DNA from 3 places in the Mycoplana sp. MJR14 genome. Region 3 is predicted to be linked to each of the others. Evidence: predicted binding sites of a transcription regulator. Region 3 holds the regulator's gene; each other region holds the start of a gene.
The links. Region 3 encodes PhoB, which activates phosphate uptake and scavenging genes when phosphate is short. Its sites were predicted from a motif close to TGTCATNNANCTGTCAT; they were not measured.

Region 1 (6,035 bases), on a different contig from region 3:
TCAAGAAGGTGCTGATCCCGGAAGAGAACGCCAAGGACCTGGCCGACATTCCGGACAACGTGAAGAACAACATGGAGATCATCCCGGTCTCGCGCATGGGCGAGGTGATCCAGCACGCGCTCGTGCGCAAGCCCGAGCCGATCGAATGGGACGCGGCGGCGGCCGAAACGAAGCCTGTCGCCGTCGAATCGACCGACGAGGCGGGTTCCGCGGTGGCCCATTGACGGCCGATCACTAGGAAGAAATTCTCCCCGTTGAGGGGAGTTTCGGGAGGCCGGCAGCGATGCCGGCCTCTTTTCTGTCGAAAAAGACTGTGAAAAGCCCGGAATCTCAGCATTTTCAGGCGAAATCCGGTTGCGGCGGAAGGGTCGATGCGTATTCTGCCCTCGACTTGTACATGAGTCGTTTCGAACCGTATGAAAGGGGTGGAAACATGAACAAGAACGAACTCGTCTCCGCAGTCGCTGAGAAGTCCGGCCTGTCGAAGACGGATGCGGCGTCGGCTGTCGATGCTGTATTCGAGACGATCCAGGGCGAGCTGAAGAGCGGTGGCGACGTCCGCCTCGTCGGTTTCGGCAATTTCTCCGTCTCGCGCCGCGAGGCATCGAAGGGCCGCAACCTTTCGACCGGCGCCGAGATCGACATTCCGGCTCGCAACGTGCCGAAGTTCTCGGCCGGCAAGGGCCTGAAGGACGCCGTCAACGGCTGATCGACCGCGATTGCTTCGGCATGTCTGCCGATAGAGGAAGGGCCCGGTTTCCGGGCCCTTTTTCGTTGCCCTGAACTGTCGTCAATCTGTCATCTGATCGTCATCGTGTTGTAACGGGCGGGGACCACAACCCCGGCATTCCTTGACGCACACTCCGGAGGATCAGATGAAATCCCGTTCCATCATTGCCGGCCTTGCAGCCGTTCTGGCTGCCTCGGTCGCGACCGCGGCGCAGGCCGAGCCGGTCTTCAATCGTATTGCTTCCTTTGCCGTTGCCGACAACCTGCCGGATGGCACCGACCCGAAGACGCCGACCTCCTCCGAGATCATCGCGGCGACCGAGGACGGCAATACGCTCGTCTATTCCGACAGCCCGCTGAAGGCGATCGGCTTCATCGACATCACCGACGCGAAGGCGCCGAAGGCGGGCGGCACCGTTTCCTTCGACGGCGAGCCGACCTCGGTCACCGTCGTCGGCGGCAAGGCGCTCGTCGCCGTCAACACCCGCGAGAGCTTCGTCAAGCCGTCTGGCCTGCTGGCGGTCGTCGACATTGCCACGAAGAAGATCGAGACCACCTGCGACCTCGGCGGCCAGCCGGATTCGATCGCGCTCAACAAGGACAAGACGATCGCCGCCATCGCGATCGAAAACGAGCGCGACGAAGAGGTGAACGACGGCGCGATCCCGCAGATGCCGGCCGGCGATCTCGTCATCGTCTCGCTCAAGGACGGCGCCCCGGACTGCGCCACCGTCAAGCATGTGGCGCTGACGGGTCTTGCCGAAATCGCCGGCGACGATCCGGAGCCGGAATTCGTTTCCTTCAACGGCAACGACGAGATCGCGCTGACGCTGCAGGAAAACAATCACATCGTCATCCTCGACGGCAAGACAGGCACGGTGAAGACGCATTTCTCCGCCGGCACGGTCGACCTCGAGAAGATCGACACCAAGAAAGACGGCGTCATCGCCTTCACCGGCAAGAAGGAAGGCCAGAAGCGCGAGCCCGACGCGGTGAAGTGGCTGGGCGAGGACCGGCTGGTCGTTGCCAACGAGGGCGACTGGGAAGGTGGCAGCCGCGGCTTCACCATCTTCGACAAGACCGGCAAAGTCGTCTACGAGAGCGGCCCGTCGTTCGAATACGCCATCGCCTCGATCGGCCACTATCCCGACAAGCGCAATTCCAAGGGCATCGAGCCGGAAGGCCTGGAGGCTGCGACCTTCGGCGAGGACAACCTCTTCTTCGTCCTCTCCGAGCGCGCCTCGATCGTCGGCGTCTACAAGGACACCGGTGCGGAGCCGGAGCTGCTGCAGCTTCTTCCCTCGGGCATCGGCCCCGAGGGCGCCGTCGCGATCCCGGCCCGCAACCTGCTGGTGACCGCAAACGAGACCGACCTCGGCGAGGACGGCCTGGCGCGCTCGCATGTCATGATCTACGAGCGGGCCGAAGGCACCGCTGCCTACCCGCAGATCAGGTCCGCCGACAAGGACGGCCTGCCGGTCGGCTTCGGCGCGCTCTCGGGCCTCGCCGCGGCCACGGACGAGCCCGGCAAGCTCTTTGCCGTCAGCGACTCGGTCTATGCCTCGGATCCGGCGATCTTCACCATCGACGCCACCCAGAAGCCGGCCCTGATCACCGAGAAGCTCCGCATCACCCGCGACGGCGCCCCGGCGCAGAAGCTCGACATCGAGGGCCTTGCCAATGACGGGGAGGGCGGCTTCTGGCTCGCTTCGGAAGGCAATACCGACAAGCTCTACGCCCATGCGCTGCTGCATGTGAACAAGAAGGGCGAGATCAAGCAGGAGATCGCGATTCCGGCCGAACTGCGCGCCGGCGAGATCCGCTACGGTTTCGAAGGCATCACCACCGTCGGCGAGGGTGACGACATGGTGCTGTGGATGGCCGTCCAGCGCGAGTGGAAGGACGACGAGAAGGGCTTCGTCAAGCTCGTCTCCTACAAGCCTTCGACCGAGGAATGGGGCGCCGTCCGCTATCCGCTGGAAAAGGCCGAGCAGGGCTGGGTCGGCCTGTCCGAGATCACCATCAACGGCGACTATGCCTACATCGTCGAGCGCGACAACCTGCTCGGCAAGGATGCCAAGCTGAAGAAGCTCTTCCGTGTGGCGCTGTCGGAACTGAAGCCGGCCAAGCTCGGCGAAACGCTGCCGACGGTGAAGAAGGAAGAGGTCCGTGACCTCATCCCCGACCTGAAGGCGCTCAACGGCTATGTCGTCGACAAGGTCGAGGGCTTCACCATCGACGCTGCCGGCAACGGCTATGTCGTGACCGACAACGACGGCGTGGACGACTCCTCCGGCGAGACGCTGTTCTTCAGCATCGGCCCCGTCAACGCGATGTGATCGACCGGGCATGAACGACGAGGGCCGGGAGCATTGCTCCCGGCCTTTTGCGTTTTTGACGCATTCGACGAGCCTCAAATACCAGAAACCGAGGCCGGGAGCGTCGCTTCCGGCCTTCTTGTTCCGTATCGGGCATTTCGAAAGGTTGGATCTTGGCGAGGCCGCGCTCCCGCGGGCATCAACCCGCCTGGCGGCTTGCGCCCTCTTCGGCCTCGTCCCGCGCCCGCTGCAGTTCCTGCGTCCGCGCGCTGAGGCATTCCAGGATCTGGGCGAGCTGCGTCTTCTGCTCTTCGTCCAGAACCTCGAAGATCGCCTTGACGATCTTGTGCTTGGGCTCCATCGCCGCATTCATGACCGTCAGTCCGGTCTCGGTGATCGACACGATCTTGGCGCGACGATCGTTGGGGTCCGGCTCGCGCACCACCAGCTTGTCGCGCTCCAGCCCGTCGATCGCTTCGGTGACCGTGCGCGGGGCGAAGCCGAGGGCGGCGGCAATGTCGGTCGAGCGCTGCGGTCCCTCGCAGGAAAGCAAGAACAGGAACTTGCTGCGCGCAAGCGACACGCCTTCATCCATCATGCATTCGTTCACCAGGCGGCTCACCTGGTGATAGATCTTGAACATGCCCTGGGCGATTTCGAGCGTATCAGTCATGAGGTCCAATATAGTTATATTGAGGTACCATGTCAAATGATCTGCCGGTTATATTTTTGTAACCTGCAACTTTTAGTGAACAATGGTCAATCGCATCCTGCTGGCGAACGGCATTCACTGGTGAATAAGCCGGCCATGGCCACCGAAGAGCATTGACCCGCCGGGGGCGGCGCGGAAAGGTCGGGCATGCCTTTCCGCTTCCTGCACACCGCCGATCTGCATCTGGATTCGCCGATCGCCTCGCTTGCCCTGCGCAACGGCGATCTGGCGGACCTCGTGCGCGGCGCCTCGCGGCGGATGTTCGAGCGCATCGTCGATCTCGCCATCGCCGAGGAGCTCGATGCGCTGCTGATCGCCGGCGATCTCTACGACGGCGGCCAGACCTCGATGGCGACGGCGCTGTTTCTCGCCGCCCAGATGCGCAGGCTGGAGGCTGTGGGCATCCGCGCCTTCATCATCCGCGGCAATCATGACGCCCAGTCGCAGATCACCCGCGAGCTGACCTTCCCGCCGAACGTGCACGTCTTCGACGGTCGCGGCCGTTCCGTCCGGGCAGGGGCGCTCGGCAACGGCCGCGAGGTGCATGTGCACGGCATCAGCTTCGGCCAGACGCATGCCCCGGCGAGCCTGCTTCCCGGCTACAGGCCGCCGGTTCCCGACGCCGTCAACATCGGCATGCTGCACACGAGCCTCGCCGGCTCCGGCCGCCACGACAACTATGCCCCCGTCGGCGTGGCCGAACTCCTCGCGCACGGGTTCGACTACTGGGCCCTCGGCCACATCCACCAGCGCGCGGTTCACAGCCGAACGCCGCCGGTCGTCATGCCCGGCATCCCGCAGGGGCGGGACATCAACGAGGCCGGGTCGAAGTCCGTCACGCTCGTCACCATCGGCGACGACGGCAGCTTCGCGCTCGAGGAACGCTTCCTGGCGGTTGCCGCCTTCCAGCGTGTCACGGTCGATCTCTCCGGCATCGAGGAGTGGGCGTCGATGCTGCGCGCGGTCCGCACGGCACTCGAAGATGCCAGGGAACAGGTGTCCGCCGATCAGGTCGTCTGCCGGGTCGCGCTCTCCGGGGCAACTGCGCTCGCCTGGCAGCTGCGGCGCGACCATGACCTGCTTTCCGGGGAGCTGCAGGCGCTCGCGGAGGACGTGGGCGCCTGCTGGATCGAGGCGGTGGAACTCGACGTCCGCCCGGTCGGCCGCACGGAGGTCCGCGAGGACATCGGCGCGCTGGCCGAGCTTTCCGCCATCATCGAGCAGGATGTCCTGTCCTCGCATGCCTACCGGGCCGAATTGCGCGAGACCCTGTCGGGGCTGATGGCGCAGCTGCCGCGCGAGGTGCGCGATCTGCTCGGAACCGACGAGGCGGAGGAGGAGGCGCTGCTCTCCGCGGCCGCGGCGCGCGGCGCATCCGAGGTCATCCCGAGGCTCGCCGCCGAGCGGGAAGGGGACCGCCCCTGATGCGCCTCAACCGTCTCGATCTCACGCGCTACGGCAAGTTCACCGACCGGCGGCTCGACTTCGGCGAGGCCAGGCCGGGCGTTGCCGACTTCCATCTGGTCTACGGCCCGAACGAGGCCGGCAAGTCGACGCTGTTCTCTGCCTATCTGGACCTCCTCTTCGGCATCGAGACCCAGAGCGCCTACGGGTTCCTTCATCCCTATCCGACCATGCGGGTCGGCGCCGACGTGACGATCGGCCAGGAGCGCCACGAGATCGCGCGGCTGAAGCGGCGGCAGGGATCGCTGGTCGATCCGGAGGACCGGGTCCTGCCGGACACGCTGTTCTCGGCCGTTCTCGGCGGCATGGACCGGCAGGCCTACCAGATGATGTTCTCGCTCGACGACGAGAGCATCGAGCGCGGCGGCGAAGGCATCCTGAAGAGCGAGGGGGAACTGGGGGCGCTGCTGTTTTCCGCCAGTTCCGGCCTGTCGGGGATCGCGACCGGGCTGGAGCGGCTGAAGGCCGAGGCCGACGCCTTCTTTCGTCCGCAGGCGCGCAAGCACGAACTGGCGTCGCTCAAGGCGGAGATCGAGGCGCTGCGCGAGGAGCGCCGGGCGCTGGACGTCGCAGCCCGTGACTATGGCAACCTGACGCGCCAGCTGGAGGCCTCGACCGCTGCCTATGACGCAGCGTTGCGCGCCCGCGCCGAGACCAGGGCGGCGATCGACGGGCTGGAGCGCAGCCTGGGTGCGCTGCACCTGCTGGAGCGGTTGCGCAGCCTGCGTACGCAGCTCGCATCGTTCGAGCCCGGCGAGGCGCCGCCGAAGGAGTGGGCCGGCCTCGTCGCCCGGCTGATGCGGGAAGAGGCC
Region 2 (6,035 bases), on a different contig from region 3:
CTCGGGGATGTGGACCAGCGTCTGGCAGTACATGATCACCGACAGGATCAGGATCGCGTAGAAGGCGCCGTGCTCGAGGTAGCGGTATTCGGCGAGCGTGCCCTTGTCGACCAGCATGATCGTCATCGAGCGCACATACATGGCGCCGATGCCGAGGCCGATGGCGATGACGAAGAGGTTCTGCGTCAGCGCAAACGCCCCGATCACGCCGTCGAAGGAGAAGCTGGCGTCCAGGACCTCCAGGTAGATGAAGGCGCCGAGACCGCCCTTTGCGGCCGCACTCATCGTCTGCTGCGAGGCGTCCAGCAGGCCGCCCACGACTTCGACGGCCAGGAAGGTCAGAAGGCCGTAGATCGCCGAATAGACAAAGGCGTCGGCTTCCGCACCTTCGAGGAAGGTCGAGAAGACGAGGATCAGGATCAGCACGAAGGCGATTTCCACGCCCTTGATCGTCGCATAGCGGGCCATGCGCTTCTCGATGAAGGCGATCCAGTGGACGTCCTTTTCATGGTCGAAGAAGTAGGTCAGGCCGACCATCATCAGGAAGGTGCCGCCGAAGGCCGCGATCGGCAGGTGCGCCTCGTGCATGATGCGGGCGTATTCCTCGGGCTGGCGCGCCGCCAGCACGATCGCCTCGATCGGGCCGATGTTGGCCGCAATCACCACGATCAGCAACGGGAAGACGATGCGCATGCCGAAGACGGCGATGATGATGCCCCAGGTCAGGAACCGGTGCTGCCAGACCGGCGTCATGTCCTTGAGCTTGTTGGCGTTGACGATGGCGTTGTCGAAGGACAGCGAGATCTCCAGCACCGCCAGGACGGTGCAGATGAAGAAGACGGTGGCCATCCCGGCGATCGTGCCGGTCGTCTGCCAGCCAAGCCAGGCGCCGAGCACGAGGCCCAGCGCGGTGACGATGAAGGCCCACGTGAAGTAGGAGAGCGAACTCTGCGGCGTTGTCCGGGTGCTCATATCCGCACCTCGCTTTCGAGGACGGTCATGGCTGCAAGGTCGCAGATGGGGAAAAAGCGCGTGCCGAAAAGGGCATGCGCTATAGGCATGTTCAGGATTTTCATGTTCTTGAATCCGCCGGCTCAATTGCTGGCGGTACCGACATCACGAGAGCGCCGTAAAAACTCTCGCCAGAGGGGCCCGGCACCAAAGTTGGTGCTGCGGCGGGATGTCTAAGGCCGCAGCACTCCCGTTTTCCCCGAAGTGTCCCGTTACGTCAAGTATTTTCGCGCTGCGGACCGTTTCGCCGCATCTGGCCGGGGCATGAAAGAATTGGAGGCCGGCGGCGTACACAAGCGCGCATTCTGTCCCTATATTCCGCCGATCAGACCTGCCGTCACGAGGAACACGTCACAATGAGCGCACCTTCCAAAATCAGCCCCTCCCTGATCGACTGGAGCGGGGTCAACGGCCTGCCGCGCTTCGATCTCGTCTCCGACGACAGTTTTGCCGAAGCCTTCGATGCGGCTTTTGCCCTGCACGAGGCGGAGATCGATCAGATCGCGGCGAACCCGGAAGCGCCCAGCTTCGACAACACCGTGACGGCGCTCGAGACCGCGGGCGACGCGCTTTCGCGCGTGTCGGCGCTGTTCTGGAGCCGGGCCGGCGCCAATACCAACGACGTCATCCAGGCGCTTGAGCGCGAGATCGCGCCGAAGATGTCGCGGCACTATTCCAAGATCGGCAACAATGCCGCGCTGTTCTCGCGCATCGATGCGTTGTGGGAGGGCCGGGACGGCCTCGGCCTGACGCTGGAGCAGACGCGCGTGCTGGAGCGGCACTGGAAGGGCTTCGTCAAGTCCGGCGCCAAGCTCGCCAAGACCGAGCAGGACCGGCTTTCAGCGATCAACGAGCGGCTCGCCGGGCTCGGCGCGCAATTCGGCCAGAACGTGCTTTCCGACGAGAAGGATTGGTCGCTTATGCTGTCGGACGCGGCCGACCTCGAAGGACTGCCCGACTTCCTCAAGGATGCGATGGCGGCGGCTGCCCGCGATCGGGGTGCGGAGGGCGGATATGCGGTGACGCTGTCGCGCTCGATCATCGAGCCGTTCCTGACCTTCTCCGCCCGCCGCGAGCTGCGCGAGCAGGCGTTCAGCGCCTGGACCGCGCGCGGCATCAACGGCGGGGCCACGGACAACCGCGAGATCGTGCGCGAGACGCTGGCATTGCGGGCGGAGAAGGCGGCGCTGCTCGGCTACGAGCACTATGCCGCGCTCAAGCTCGACAACACGATGGCGAAGACGCCCGACGCCGTGAACGGGCTTCTCACCCAGGTCTGGGAGAAGGCGGTGGCGCGCGCGGCGGAGGAGGAGCGGGAGCTCGCACGCCTCGTTGCCGCCGAAGGGCGCAACCATCCGGTCATGCCGTGGGACTGGCGGTACTATGCCGAGAAGCTGCGCGCGGAGAAGTTCGATTTCTCGGAGGCCGAGCTGAAGCCCTACCTGCAGCTGGAAAAGGTGATCGAAGCCTGCTTCGACGTCGCCGAACGGCTGTTCGGCATCCGCGCTGTGCCGCTTGCGGGCGTGCCGACCTATCACCCCGACGTCCGGGTCTTCGAGATCCGCGACCGCGACAACGGGCTGGTCGCCATGTTCCTCGGCGACTATTTCGCCCGCTCATCGAAGCGCTCCGGGGCCTGGATGAGTTCCTACCAGAGCCAGCACAAGCTGCCGCTGAAGAACGGCACGGTCGGCGAGATCCCGATCATCTACAACGTCTGCAACTTCGCCAAGCCCGCCGAAGGCAAGCCGGCGCTGCTGTCGCTCGACGACGCGCGCACGCTGTTCCATGAATTCGGCCATGCGCTGCACGGCATGCTGTCGGATGTCACCTATCCCTCGGTCTCCGGCACGGGCGTCGCGCGCGATTTCGTCGAGCTGCCGTCGCAGCTCTACGAACACTGGCTGACGGTGCCGGAGATCCTGAAGACCTATGCCGTGCACTACGAGACCGGCGAGCCGATGCCGCAGGCGCTCCTGGACAAGGTGCTGGCGGCGCGCACCTTCAACGCCGGCTTTGCCACCGTGGAGTTCACCTCATCCGCTTTGGTCGACATGGCCTTTCACACGCGCGGTGCCGTGGAGGATCCGATGAGGCTGCAGCGCGAAGTGCTGGACGACATCCGCATGCCCGCCTCGATCGTCATGCGTCATGCGACGCCGCACTTCCAGCATGTCTTCTCGGGCGACGGCTATTCGGCCGGCTACTATTCCTACATGTGGTCGGAGGTTCTGGACGCCGATGCCTTCGCCGCCTTCACCGAGACGGGCAATGCCTTCGATCCCGGCATGGCGGGGAAACTGAAGGCCAATATCTACGCCGTCGGCGGCGCCATCGACCCCGAGGATGCCTACAAGGCGTTCCGCGGCAAGCTGCCGTCGATCGACGCCATGCTGGAAAAGAAAGGCCTGGCGGCCTGATCCTGGCCGCCCGGGCGGTCGCGGCTGCGCGCTCCTCCCCCTCGAGGGGGAGGGGCAGGGCGTCATCCTTCCGTCACCGAACTGTATCGCCGGCGTCATCGATCCGTAACGCCGCTGACACGTGACCGCCCGATGGTCGGCCGCGCGGATCGGGCAGCGATTCGCGCGGTTTTTACGAGGGATCCATGGCGACGGCGGCCGACCTCCTGACACGGCGCTCCTTTCTGCTGACGGCGGGGGCCGCCGGCCTTGCCGCCTCCTCGGCGCTGGCCGTCCCTCACTACGCGCGGCGGCACGGCAGTCCGGTCTTCACGCACGGCGTCCAGTCGGGCGATGTCGACACCTCGTCGGGCATGATCTGGGCGCGAACCGATCGGCCGGCGGAGATTGCGGTCGAGTACTCCACCACCGAGAGCTTCACCAACGCCGTGCGCGGGCCGGTGCTGAAGGCGGGGCACGAGACGGACTTCGCCGCCAAGCACCTCCTGACCGAACTCCTGCCGGACCAGGACGTCTTCTACCGGCTGACGGCGACGGACGCCGCTTCCCAGCACCTGGTCTCCGAGCCGATCGTCGGTCGCTTCCGGACCGCGCCGCTGCGGCGGCGCTCGGTCCGCTTCGTCTGGTCCGGCGATACCGCCGGGCAGGGCTGGGGCATAGACGATATCGGCATGAAGACCTATTCGACCATGCGCCTGCACGAGCCGGACTTCTTCATCCATTCCGGCGACACGATCTATGCCGACAATCCGATTCCCGACGAGATCCGCCTTCGCGACGGCACGATCTGGAAGAACCGGATCGTCAGCGACGAGAAGCGCGAGGTGGCGCGGACGCTTTCGGAATATCGCGGGCAGTGGAAGTACAACATGCTCGACCGGCATCTCCTGGCCTTCAACGCGCAATGCCCGACGTTCTTCCAGTGGGACGACCACGAGGTGCTGAACAACTGGTCGGCCTCGACCGACCTCAGGGACGATCCGCGCTATCCGGAGAAGGACATCGGCGTCTATGCCGGCCGTGCGATGCGCGCCTTCCAGGAGATGACGCCGATCCGCTACCGGCCGACGGAGCCGGGCCGCATCTTCCGCAAGATCGCCTACGGGCCGCTGCTGGACGTCTTCTTCGTCGACCTGCGCTCCTACCGCACCGCCAACCGCGGCAGCACCGACAACGGCCTGTTCGGCTGGAGGCAGGCCGACTGGCTGCGCCGCGAGCTGCTCGCCTCGAATGCCACCTGGAAGGTGATCGCCTGCGACATGCCGCTGGGCGTCGTCATCTGGGACGACTACGGGCGCAAGCTCGGCTACGAGGGCGTGGCGGACGGTCTGAACGGACCGCCGGCAGCGCGCGAGGGCGAGATCGCCGACCTCCTGACCTTCATGCGCGACAACGCCATCCGCAACGTCGTCTGGCTGACCGCCGACATCCACTATACGGCCGCCCATCACTACGATCCCGCCCGGGCGCGGTTCAAGGAGTTCGAGCCCTTCTGGGAGTTCGTCTCCGGGCCGCTGCATTCCGGCACCTACGGCCCGCATCCGCTCGACAGGACGTTCGGGCCGGAGGTGCGTTTCATGAAGGCGTCCGGGGGCGGGGCCGACAGCAACCTGCCGCCTTCGGCCGGCCTGCAGTTCTTCGGCCTCGTCGACATCGACGGCTCGAGCCGGCAGATGACCGTGCGGCTGATGGATCGGGAGGACCGGGAGCTCTGGAACGTCACGCTCGATCCGGTCGTGACCGCTTGAGCCCCGCCGGACAGAGTTTCCGCCTGCCTCTTTCGCAATTGCGGAAAACCATGTATGGAGCGCGCCAAATGCACGTGGCGCCTCCTTGTTCGTGCGCGCCCCAAACCTCAGAGATCTGAACATGAACCTTCGCAATATCGCGATCATCGCGCACGTCGACCATGGAAAGACGACCCTCGTCGACGAACTCCTGAAGCAGTCGGGCTCGTTCCGCGAAAACCAGCGCGTGATGGAACGCGTGATGGACAGCAACGACATCGAAAAGGAGCGCGGCATCACCATCCTGGCGAAGGCCACGTCGATCGAGTGGAAGGACACCCGCATCAACATCGTCGACACGCCCGGCCACGCCGACTTCGGCGGTGAAGTCGAACGCATCCTGTCGATGGTGGACGGCGCGATCGTGCTCGTCGACGCGGCCGAAGGCCCGATGCCGCAGACCAAGTTCGTCGTCGGCAAGGCGCTGAAGGTCGGCCTTCGCCCGATCGTGGCGATCAACAAGATCGACCGTCCGGACGCGCGCGCCGACGAAGTCGTCAACGAGGTCTTCGACCTGTTCGCCAACCTCGACGCCACCGACGAACAGCTCGACTTCCCGATCCTCTACGGTTCGGGCCGCTCCGGCTGGATGAACTACGACCCGGCCGGCCCGGTGGAAGACGGTCTCGCGCCGCTGCTCGACCTCGTCGTCAAGCACGTTCCGGCGCCGACGGTGGAGGAAGGTCCGTTCAAGATGATCGGCACGATCCTGGAGGCCAACAACTTCCTCGGCCGCATCATCACCGGCCGCATCGCCTCGGGCTCGATCAAGCCGAACCAGGCCGTCAAGGTTCTCGGCCAGGACGGCAGGCTGATC
Region 3 (6,035 bases):
ATGCCCGAGGCGGCTTCGGCCGTCGCAAGGCACGCGCCGAGCGGGAAGCCGCCGCCGATCCCCTTCGCCACGGCCATGATGTCGGGGGCCACGCCCGCCCATTCGTAGGCGAACAGCTTGCCGGTGCGACCGACGCCCGTCTGGACCTCGTCGAAGACCAGAAGCAGGCCGAACTCGTCGCAGAGCGCGCGCAATTCGCGCAGGAACTCGTTGGAGACGACGCGGATGCCGCCCTCGCCCTGCACGGGCTCGATCAGGATCGCCGCCGTCTCCTCGGTGATCGCCGCCTTGACGGCAGCGATGTCGCCGAAGGGCACCTGGTAGAAGCCCGGCGCCTTCGGGCCGAAGCCCTCCAGGTACTTCTCCTGGCCGCCGGCTGCGATCGTGGCCAGCGTGCGGCCGTGGAACGCGCCCTCGAAGGTGATGACGTGGAACTTGCCGGGATAGCCCTTGGCATACTGGTAGCGCCGCGCCGTCTTGATCGCGCATTCCAGCGCCTCGGCGCCGGAATTGGTGAAGAACACCTTGTCGGCGAAGGTGGCGGCGGCCAGACGCCGGCCGAGCGATTCCTGGCCGGGAACCTCGTAGAGGTTCGACAGGTGCCAGACCTTGTCGGCCTGGGCCTTCAGGCTTTCCACGAGATGCGGATGGGCATGGCCCAGCGAATTGACCGCGACGCCGGCTGCGAAATCGAGATAGCGCGACCCGTCCTCGGCGATCAGCCAGACGCCCTCGCCGCGCTCGAAACGCAGCGGCGCGCGCAGATAGGTCTCGTAGAGCGGCGTGGCATCAGCCATGGCGCGTATCTCCTTCGCAGCGGATGCGGAAATGGATCCCGGATCTTTCCCGTCAGGAAAAATCGAAAATGCCGCCCTATGGCGGCGGCCGCACTATCGGCATTTCAAGGATTAATGTCAACAAACGGCGGGGCGATGAAATCCGCCTTAATATGCCGTTACGTGAGGATTCCGATCGCTCAGGGAAGTGTCGCAAGTGAGTCACACCCGGCGAGCAAGTTGGGGAAAACCGGAAAATCGATTCGGGCGGATTCCGGCGACTCTTGTCACAGAGTCCCCCTGTCGGTAGGTTAAAACTCAATTGCTAGACTGCATGCGGCGGAACTAGTCACCAACAGTATCAGAGCATTTCGTGCTGCGGAGAAATCCGGGCAGCGCCGATGGATTCTCGGCAACGAACGCTGAAACGAGGAGACGACGGAGATGAACTGGACGGACGAGAGGGTCGAGAAGCTGAAAAAGCTTTGGTCCGAAGGACTGAGCGCCAGCCAGATCGCGGCACAGCTCGGCGGCGTCAGCCGCAATGCGGTCATCGGCAAGGTCCACCGTCTCGCCCTGCCCGGCCGGGCCAAGGCCGGCGGGACCCCGACCGCGGCCCGCGCCAAGCGCCCGGCCACCGCCCCGCGCCCGACGAACTTCGCCCCCCGCGTTGCGACCCGCACCGTCGCCCGCCCGGTCGGCGCCGTCGTCGCCAAGGAAGAGGTCGCGTTCGAGTATGACGAAGAGCCGGTCACGCGGATCGTCGCCAACGTCGTCGTGCCGATGTCGCGCCGGCTGGAGCTGACGCAGCTGACCGAGCGCACCTGCAAGTGGCCGAACGGCGACCCGCTGAAGGACGATTTCCACTTCTGCGGCAACGAATCGCCCGACAACTCGCCCTACTGCACCTACCACCAGCGCCTGGCCTACCAGCCCTCGGCGGAACGCCGGCGCGCGCGCTGAGGCGCCGTGCGGCGACAATGACGCATCCAAGAAAAACGGGCCCCGACGGGGCCCGTTTTTCGTTTCGGTATCGGTGTCCGGCCTGTCTCAGGCTTCCAGAGAATAGCCCGCGCCGCGTACGGTGCGGATGACGTCGCTCATGTTGGAGAAGTTCAGCGCCTTGCGCAGGCGGCCGACATGGACGTCGACGGTGCGCTCGTCGACATAGATGTCGTGGCCCCAGACGCCGTCCAAGAGCTGCGAGCGCGAGAAGACGCGCCCGGGGGAGGACATCAGGAACTCCAGCAGGCGGAATTCCGTCGGCCCCAGCCGCACCTCGCGCGAACGGCGGTGGACGCGATGGGTCTCGCGGTCCAGCTCGATGTCGCCGCATTTCAAAAGCGTCGAGACCACCTCGGGGCGGGCCCGGCGCAGCATCGCCTTGACCCGTGCCATCAGCTCCGGCGTCGAGAAGGGTTTCACCACATAGTCGTCGGCGCCGGTGGCGAGACCGCGGACGCGCTCGCTTTCCTCGCCGCGCGCCGTCAGCATGATGATCGGCAGGCGCTCGGTCTCGGAGCGCTGGCGCAGGCGCCGGCACAGCTCGATGCCGGAGACGCCGGGCAGCATCCAGTCGAGGATCAAGAGATCGGGCTGGCGCTCCTGCAGGCGGATCTCCGCCTCGTCGCCCCGCAGGATCGTGTCCACCTCGAAACCCTCGGCCTCAAGGTTGTAGCGCAGGAGGACGCTGAGCGCCTCCTCGTCCTCGACCACGGTAATCTTGGGAACCATTCCTTCTTTGCTCCTGATCCGCGCACAGCATCGTCAGTCGTCCCGGACGATCCTGCGACACCGCGTTGGTTAGTGCGTTTCGGCTCTCGTCATTCCTCGACGGCACCCACCGAGGTGGTGTGGTCGTCCTTCGGACGCTCGCCCTCGGGCTGCGAACCGGTCGCCATGTAGAAGATCGTCTCGGCGATGTTGGTCGCGTGGTCGCCGATCCGCTCGATGTTCTTGGCGCAGAAGAGCAGGTGCGTGCAGGGCGTGATGTTGCGCGGATCCTCCATCATGTAGGTCAGGAGTTCGCGGAAGAGCGAGGTGTAGATCGCATCGATCTCGTCGTCGCGCTCGCGGATCTCCTTGGCCTTCTCGATGTTGCGCGAGGCATAGACGTCGAGAACTTCCTTCAGCTGCATCAGCGCCAGTTCGGCCAGGTGCTCGAGGCCGCGGGCGAGGTTGCGCGGGATGCTGGAGCCCTGCACGGCGATCACCCGCTTGGCGGTGTTCTTGCCGAGGTCGCCGACGCGTTCGAGGTCGGCGGCGATGCGGATCGCGCCCATGATCTCGCGCAGGTCCGCCGCCATCGGCTGGCGCTTGGCGATGGTGACGATCGCCTTCTCGTTGATCTGCCGCTCGGCGGTGTCGAGGATGACGTCCTCGGAGATCACCTTCTGGGCCAGCGCCACATCGGTGTTGACCAGCGCGCGCACGCTGTCGCCCACCATCTGCTCGGCGGTCCCGCCCATCTCGGAGATCCGGCGGGTCAGGTACTTCAGTTCTTCATCGTAGATCGAAACGATATGGGTCGATGACATGTCTCTTGTTCCTCAACTGGCGCAGGCGCTGGATGGCATCCGCAGATATCGGCGGGCCTCAGCCGAAGCGGCCCATGATGTAGTCCTGCGTACGCTGGTCGTCGGGATTGGTGAACATCTTGTCGGTGTCGTTCTCCTCGACGAGATTGCCGAGGTGGAACATGGCGGTGCGCTGGGAGACGCGGGCAGCCTGCTGCATCGAGTGCGTCACGATGACGATGGTGAAGTTCGTCCGCAGTTCGTGGATCAGTTCCTCGACCCTGGCGGTCGCGATCGGGTCGAGCGCCGAGCAGGGCTCGTCCATCAGGATCACCTCGGGGCTGACGGCGACGGCGCGCGCGATGCACAGGCGCTGCTGCTGGCCGCCGGAGAGGCCGGTGCCGCCCTCGTGCAGGCGATCCTTGACCTCGTTCCAGAGACCGGCCTTCTGCAGGCTCTGCTCGACGACCTGGTCGAGGTCCGCCTTGGACTTCGCCAGCCCGTGGATCCGCGGGCCGTAGGCGACGTTCTCGTAGATCGACTTCGGGAACGGGTTCGGCTTCTGGAACACCATGCCGACGCGGGCGCGCAGCTCGACCACGTCGATCGAGGAATCGTAGATGTCGTCGCCGTCGAGCGTGATCGTGCCGGTGACCCGGCAGCCGTCGATCGTGTCGTTCATGCGGTTCAGCGTGCGCAGGAACGTCGACTTGCCGCAGCCGGACGGGCCGATCAGGGCGGTGACGGTGTTCTCGCGGACATTGAGGTTCACGTCGTACAGGGCGCGCTTGTCGCCGTAGTAGACGGAAACGTCCTTGCCGACCATCTTCAGGGGCACAGCATTCATCTTCTTATCCAGGAGCTCTTCGGTCGCGGCTTCGGTCATGATGTTCATCTTCTCTACCCCATTACCAGCGGCGTTCGAAACGGCGCCGCAGCAAAATGGCGCCGAGGTTCATGATGACGAGAAAAGCGAGCAGGACGATGATCGCTCCGGAGGTGCGTTCCACGAAGGCGCGCTCGGCCTCGTTCGCCCACATGTAGATCTGCACCGGCAGCGCGGTCGACGGATCGAGGGGCGTCGCGGGCACGTTGGCGACGAAGGCGACCATGCCGATCAGAAGCAGCGGCGCCGTCTCGCCGAGCGCGTGCGCCAGGCCGATGATCGTGCCCGTCAGGATGCCCGGCATGGCGAGCGGCAGCACGTGGTGGAAGGTCGTCTGCATTTTCGAGGCGCCGAGGCCAAGTGCGGCCGCACGGATCGACGGCGGCACGGCGCGGAGTGCGGCGCGCGTGGCGATGATGATCGTCGGCAGCGTCATTAGCGTCAGCACCAGCCCGCCCACCAGCGGCGCCGAGCGCGGCAGGCCGGCGAAGTTGATGAAGACGGCGAGGCCGAGCAGACCGTAGACGATCGAGGGAACGGCGGCGAGGTTGTTGATGTTCACCTCGATCAGGTCCGTCAGCCGGTTCTTCGGCGCGAACTCCTCGAGATAGATGGAGGCCGCGACGCCGATCGGCAGCGACAGCACCAGCACGATGCCCATCAGGTAGAGCGAGCCGATCAGCGCGACGCCGAGACCGGCAGCTTCCGGGCGGCTCGAATTGCCGTTGACGAACAGGCCGGTGTTGAAGCCCTTGGCAAGCACACCCTCCTTTGCAAGCTGGTCCATCCAGGCAACCTGCTGGTCGGAGACCTTCCGGCTGGCCTCGTCGACGGTCATGTCGAACTGGCCCTTGAAGGCACTGTCGATGTTGGCGCTGGCCAGCACGGTCACGGGCAGGGTCTTGCCGATGATCGAGGGATCGGACATCACCATGTCGCGCAGTTCGACGCGGGCGCTGTCGGAGAACAGTCCCGACACCTGGCGCAGCGCCGCCCGGTTGCTCGAGGCGACACCGAGCTTCTCGGCCAGGGCATTGCGGACGAGCACCGGATAGTTGGCCGTCTGCAGCACCTGCGGATCGGTCTCGCGCTTGTTGTTCGGGTCGATGATCTCCTGCGAGAAGGTGATCGGCAGGGTGAGCTCCGTCTGCTGGAAGGCGGTATAGCCCTTGCTGAGCACCGACCACAGAAGCAGGAACAGGAAGACCAGGCCGAAGGTGATCGCTGCGACGCCGTAGAGGCGGAAGCGGCGTTCGGCGGCATAGCGGCGACGGATGCCGATGTCGCGGCGCGCCGGCGCCTTGGCGATGATCTGGCCGGAAGCCTGCTGAGCGATGTCGGTCATTCGTACTGCTCCCGGTACTTGCGAACGATGTAGAGCGCGTAGATGTTGAGCGCCAGCGTGATGCAGAACAGCGTGATGCCGAGCGCGAAGGCCACCAGCGTCTGCGGCGAGGTGAACTCGAGGTCGCCGGTGAGCTGGTTGACGATCTTGACCGTCACCGTCGTCATCGGCTCGAACGGGTTGAGCTGCATGCGGGCGGCGACGCCGGCGGCGAGCACGACGATCATCGTCTCGCCGATCGCGCGCGAGGCCGTCATCAGCAGCGCGCCGACGATGCCGGGCAAGGCGGCGGGCAGGATGACGCGCTTGATCGTTTCCGAGCGGGTCGCGCCGAGGCCGAGCGAGCCGTCACGCAGCGCCCGCGGCACCGCGGTGATGATGTCGTCGGAGAGCGACGAGACGTAGGGGATCAGCATGATGCCCATGACGATGCCGGCGGTGATGACGCTCTGCGCCTGGATGAAGCTCGTGTAGTCTCCGGTGACCAGCCCGCTCAACTGGGCGGAGATATC

Region 1: the regulator PhoB is predicted to act here: its motif matches at 797-813, upstream of P0086_RS23800 (esterase-like activity of phytase family protein).
Region 2: the regulator PhoB is predicted to act here: its motif matches at 3,492-3,508, upstream of P0086_RS12270 (alkaline phosphatase D family protein).

The regions. Positions count from the first base shown of each region.
Region 1 is NZ_JARGEO010000015.1:83,441-89,475, forward strand. It holds gene lon (endopeptidase La) at 1-224, shown strand, start outside; gene hupB (DNA-binding protein HupB) at 434-709, shown strand; gene P0086_RS23800 (esterase-like activity of phytase family protein) at 876-3,068, shown strand; gene P0086_RS23805 (MarR family transcriptional regulator) at 3,247-3,720, opposite strand; gene P0086_RS23810 (DNA repair exonuclease) at 3,907-5,184, shown strand; partial or broken gene P0086_RS23815 (AAA family ATPase) at 5,184-6,035, shown strand, end outside.
Region 2 is NZ_JARGEO010000004.1:357,540-363,574, forward strand. It holds gene P0086_RS12260 (DUF475 domain-containing protein) at 1-972, opposite strand, end outside; gene P0086_RS12265 (M3 family metallopeptidase) at 1,368-3,431, shown strand; gene P0086_RS12270 (alkaline phosphatase D family protein) at 3,617-5,179, shown strand; gene typA (translational GTPase TypA) at 5,301-6,035, shown strand, end outside.
Region 3 is NZ_JARGEO010000001.1:681,000-687,034, forward strand. It holds gene P0086_RS03360 (aspartate aminotransferase family protein) at 1-797, opposite strand, end outside; gene P0086_RS03365 (GcrA family cell cycle regulator) at 1,221-1,739, shown strand; gene phoB (phosphate regulon transcriptional regulator PhoB) at 1,827-2,510, opposite strand; gene phoU (phosphate signaling complex protein PhoU) at 2,600-3,313, opposite strand; gene pstB (phosphate ABC transporter ATP-binding protein PstB) at 3,372-4,187, opposite strand; gene pstA (phosphate ABC transporter permease PstA) at 4,201-5,523, opposite strand; gene pstC (phosphate ABC transporter permease subunit PstC) at 5,520-6,035, opposite strand, start outside.